Regions from separate parts of the Halobacillus trueperi genome, predicted to be linked through region 1. Evidence: riboswitches for the same ligand, from Rfam matches in the RefSeq annotation. Region 1 holds a riboswitch; the other holds the start of a gene.
The links. A riboswitch is a leader RNA that binds a small molecule or an ion and turns the genes downstream of it on or off. The one in region 1 is predicted to bind S-adenosylmethionine.
Positions count from the first base shown of each region.

Region 2: linked by a shared signal. The riboswitch ahead of DYE48_RS11690 (homocysteine S-methyltransferase family protein) and the one ahead of DYE48_RS10505 (Na+/H+ antiporter NhaC family protein) in region 1 are both predicted to bind S-adenosylmethionine.

Region 1 is NZ_QUAE01000007.1:29,359-31,566, reverse strand. It holds gene DYE48_RS10510 (ABC transporter substrate-binding protein) at 1-663, shown strand, start outside; SAM riboswitch class I at 735-842, shown strand; gene DYE48_RS10505 (Na+/H+ antiporter NhaC family protein) at 979-2,208, shown strand, end outside.
Region 2 is NZ_QUAE01000008.1:90,094-92,301, forward strand. It holds gene DYE48_RS11685 (branched-chain amino acid transaminase) at 1-251, opposite strand, end outside; SAM riboswitch class I at 861-965, shown strand; gene DYE48_RS11690 (homocysteine S-methyltransferase family protein) at 1,166-2,208, shown strand, end outside.

The DNA of each region.
Region 1 (2,208 bases):
ATTCGTGAAGATCTACAGGATGAAATCAAAGATTACAGCGACTTGAAAGGGAAGCGGATTGCTGTTTCATCGAGAAACGCCGTGGATGATTATATCTTCCAGCGCATGCTTGAACACGCTGGGCTGACCGAAGACGATGTAGAATTTGTCCTCATGTCTGACTTTGGGAACATGCTTGCTGCGATGGGCAACAAGTCGATTGATGCCGCTCTTCAAATTGAACCACTGATCACTCAAGGGGAAGCGCAGGATCTGCACGTTCGTTTCGGTGACGCCACAGATTTCGCTCCGGATGCACAAATTGCGATGGTGCTTGGGTCGCCTGATTTTATCGAAAAAGAAACCGACGTATCCGTACGTTTTATGGCGGCCTACCTGAAGGGTGTGCGCGATTACAATGATGCGTTCCTTCACGATGAAGGCCTTGATGAAGTGGTTGATATCATGACTAAGCATACGGCATTGAAAGACGCTGACGTGTGGAAAAAAGTAGGCGTAACTGGGCTCGACCCGAACGGGGAAATGTTTATCGATGATATTAAGAAACAATTCGAGATGTATGACGCGAACGGCGCCATCAGTGGAGATATTGACTTCAATGATGCCATCGACACCTCTTTGTCTGAAGAAGCGATGGAAGTCATCGGGCGTTATGATCGATAACACTTTTTCTGAAAAAACACTTGTCATCGAATGGTTTTTATTGTAAAGTAACCATTAACTCAATTGAATAATTCTTATCAAGAGAAGCAGAGGAACTGGTCCTGTGAAGCTTCAGCAACCACCAACATCGGTTGGCCGGTGCTAATTCCAGCAAGTGATGATCACTTGAGAGATAAGAAGGAATGAACGTATACGATTCAAGAGCCTTCTTATGTGAGAAGGCTCTTTTTTGTTTGCGACCTTCTTGTGGATCAGGAACTTTTCTCGGGATAAAACCAACTATTCTGATGAGTTATATAAAAAGGAGGTCAAATTATGACAAAACCATTGAGCAATGCTTTCGCACTTATCCCATTTGCGATTTTTATTTTACTTTTCATTGGATCAGGAATCATCACAGGGGATTTTTATAAAATGCCTGTACTTGTCGCCCTGTTCGTAGCGATCCTAGTCGCGTTAGCTATGAACCGTAAAGCGGATTTCCAAACGAAAATATCCCAGCTGACGAAAGGGGGAGGACATCCGAACATCATCTTAATGGTCATCATTTTCCTGCTTGCGGGGGCTTTTGCTGCCGTGGCATCCGGAATGGGAGCGGTTGAATCGACTGTCAATCTCGGCTTAACCTACCTGCCGGGCGGTTGGATGGTCGTCGGATTGTTTGTCATCGGCTGCTTCATCTCGATTTCCATGGGAACATCCACGGGTACGGTTGTGGCTCTTGCTCCAATTGGATTGGGTGTCGCGGAGCAGACAGACATCGGACTTGCCTTGGTGATGGGGGCGATTGTCAGTGGTGCGATGTTTGGGGACAACCTTTCTGTCATTTCGGATACGACCATTGCTGCTGTACGTACACAGGGAACAGAAATGAAAGAGAAGTTCAAAGCGAATTTCTTCATCGTTCTTCCCGCAGCCATTGTTACGGCTGTAATCTTTGGTGTGATGACGGCAGATGCCTCAGCTAGTCTGTCGGAGAACTACACGTACAACATTGTGGAAATCCTGCCCTATTTAGGTGTCCTTGGATTCGCGATTGCTGGGGTGAACGTTATATTTGTTCTTATTGGAGGGATTGTTTTTGCCGGTGGAGTTGGACTTGCGCTTGGAAAATTCTCCGGCATGGAGTTTGTAACTCTCGTAGGGGATGGATTTACGAATATGCAGACACTTGCCATGATTGCGATTTTGCTGGGTGGACTTGTAGAATTGATCCGAGCAAATGGAGGCATTGAATTTTTGCTGCAAGCCGTGAGCAGGAAAGTGAACTCCAATCGCGGCGGGGAACTCGGCATCGCAGGGATTGTGACGGCCGTCAACTTTTCTACTGCGAACAATACGATTTCCATCATTACAGCAGGGCCTCTTGCCAAACAAATATCTGATGAATATGGCATTGAAGGGCGTCGCTCTGCAAGCATTCTCGATATTTTTGCCAGTTCTGTTCAAGGGATTATTCCTTATGGCGGACAGATTTTAGCGGTAGCGGGTGTGGCGAGCATTTCTCCTGTTGCGATTGTTCCGTTTTGTATTTATCCGCTGCTT
Region 2 (2,208 bases), on a different contig from region 1:
TTTAAGAGCAGCAATTGTTTTGTTATGGAAGACAATTGTTCTACAGAATAAGGGATGTTAATGAACAAACTCTTTCCGGATCCGTGCAACCTTTTCATGTGATCTTCTAATCGGAAAATAAATAATTCCTCTTTCTCATCGTTCCAAAAAGCTCTTATCCCATCTATGCAGCCCAATCCATAATTAAGACCTTTATTCTTCACACTGACACTCAACATGCGTTCATCTACGAATCGATCTTTATCAAACATAAAGACCACAGCATTCACACCTTTTCACAGAACTTATAATCGAATGATGGTCATGGATAGCCATCAAACACATAATCTCGTATGGAAGAAAAGGATACCATCGTTACAATTTATTTTTGATCTCTTTCATAAAAGCTTCACCCTGTGTACCTATTGATTGACTCTATAACATATGTCTGTTTTAAACGAATTAATACAATCACTAAAAATCATAAATCCTTGCCCGCCTCTTCTGTCCTCCTTGTAAAAGAAAGCTATATACTTGAAAGCAAATATTTCTATGGATGAATTACCGAACCATCTGATTGACGAATCACTAACCTTTGTAAATCACTCGTTTTTGATGCCTGACCCCCACCTAGCTAAAGTGGTAACGTACTGGGGGTCAGGCACCAAAATAAGGCACCAAAATAAAATGAATCAGAATAAAGTCCAAAACTTTTTCTGAAAATTCCATTGATTCTTCACTCATTTTCCTGTATTGTAAATCGCAAGCGAAATAATAAACGCCTAATTTTCAACATGAATGTTCAGTTTGATCCCTAATCCAGGCATACGTCTTACGTAAAGGGCTCAACTGCTGCTTTTCCAAAAACTACATAATAATAAAACTTATCCAGAGAGGTGTAGGGACTGGCCCTTTGATACCTCAGCAACCAGCCATCGGCACGGTGCTAAATCCAGAAGGTAGTAGTGATACCTTGAAGATAAGGAGACTCTTTATACATAAAGGACCCCCTTATCCAAGGAGGTCCTTTATTTTTTTTTGAAGTAGAAGAATGACCGTGGGGCTCAAAAGGATTGAAACAATTCCAGCCCATACCCATCCAGAAAGTCAGCGTGTCTCTGTAAAAAGGGCATTAGCTTTCTTATAAATGAATGACTCTTAAAAAAAGGAAAGGTTGTGGAATGAAATGAAACGATCATTAGAACAAAGATTACAGGATGGACCCGTTATTTGTGGAGAAGGATACTTATTTGAATTGGAGCGCCGCGGCTATTTACAGGCGGGTTCTTTTGTACCTGAAGTAGCTCTCGATAACCCCCAGGCACTAAAACAGACGTATCGTGACTATATGCTCGCAGGCTCCGACGTCGTCTTAGCCTTTACCTATAACGGCCACCGCGAGAAAATGAGAATCATAGGCAAAGAGGATTTATTAGAGCCTCTTAACCGTCAGGCCATACGTCTAGCCAAAGAGGTTGCCGAGGAGCACCCTGAGGAAGAAGCACTCGTAGCCGGGAACATTTCCAACACGAACCTGTTCAACCCGGATGATCCTGAAGCTGTTGAAAAAACAAGAAGCATGTTTGCGGAGATGATCGGATGGTGTAAGGAAGAAGGCGTAGATTTTGTGAACGGAGAAACCTTCTATTACTATGAAGAAGCGCTGATCGCTCTCGAAGAAATTCAAAAACAAGATCTCCCTGCCGTGATCACATTCGGTTTAATGGGTGAAAATATTCTGCGAGATGGCTACGAAGTAGAAGAAGCCTGCCGCTTATTAAAAGAAAAAGGCGCCCTTGTAGTCGGGATGAACTGCTTCCGCGGACCAGCAACGATGCAGCCGTATGTAGAGAAGATCCGTCATACGGTGGACGGTTATGTAGGTGCTCTTCCCATTCCATACCGCACGACGGAAGAACACCCTACCTTCTTCAACCTGCCGGACGGTGGCTGTGCTTGTACACTACCAACGGAAACAACGTTCCCAACGTCCCTGGATCCGCTCTATACGAACAGGTATGAGCTTGCGGAATGGGCTAAAGAAGCGCACAGCATTGGTGTAAACTACCTGGGACTCTGCTGTGGAGCTTCTCCGGCTATGCTTCGTGAAGTGGCAGAAACCGTCGGCCGTACAGCTGTAAACTCCACGTATTCCCCGGATATGAAGAAACACTTCCTGTTCGGCAGTGACGACACACTGCAGGATCACATTACAAATTACAAGACGAA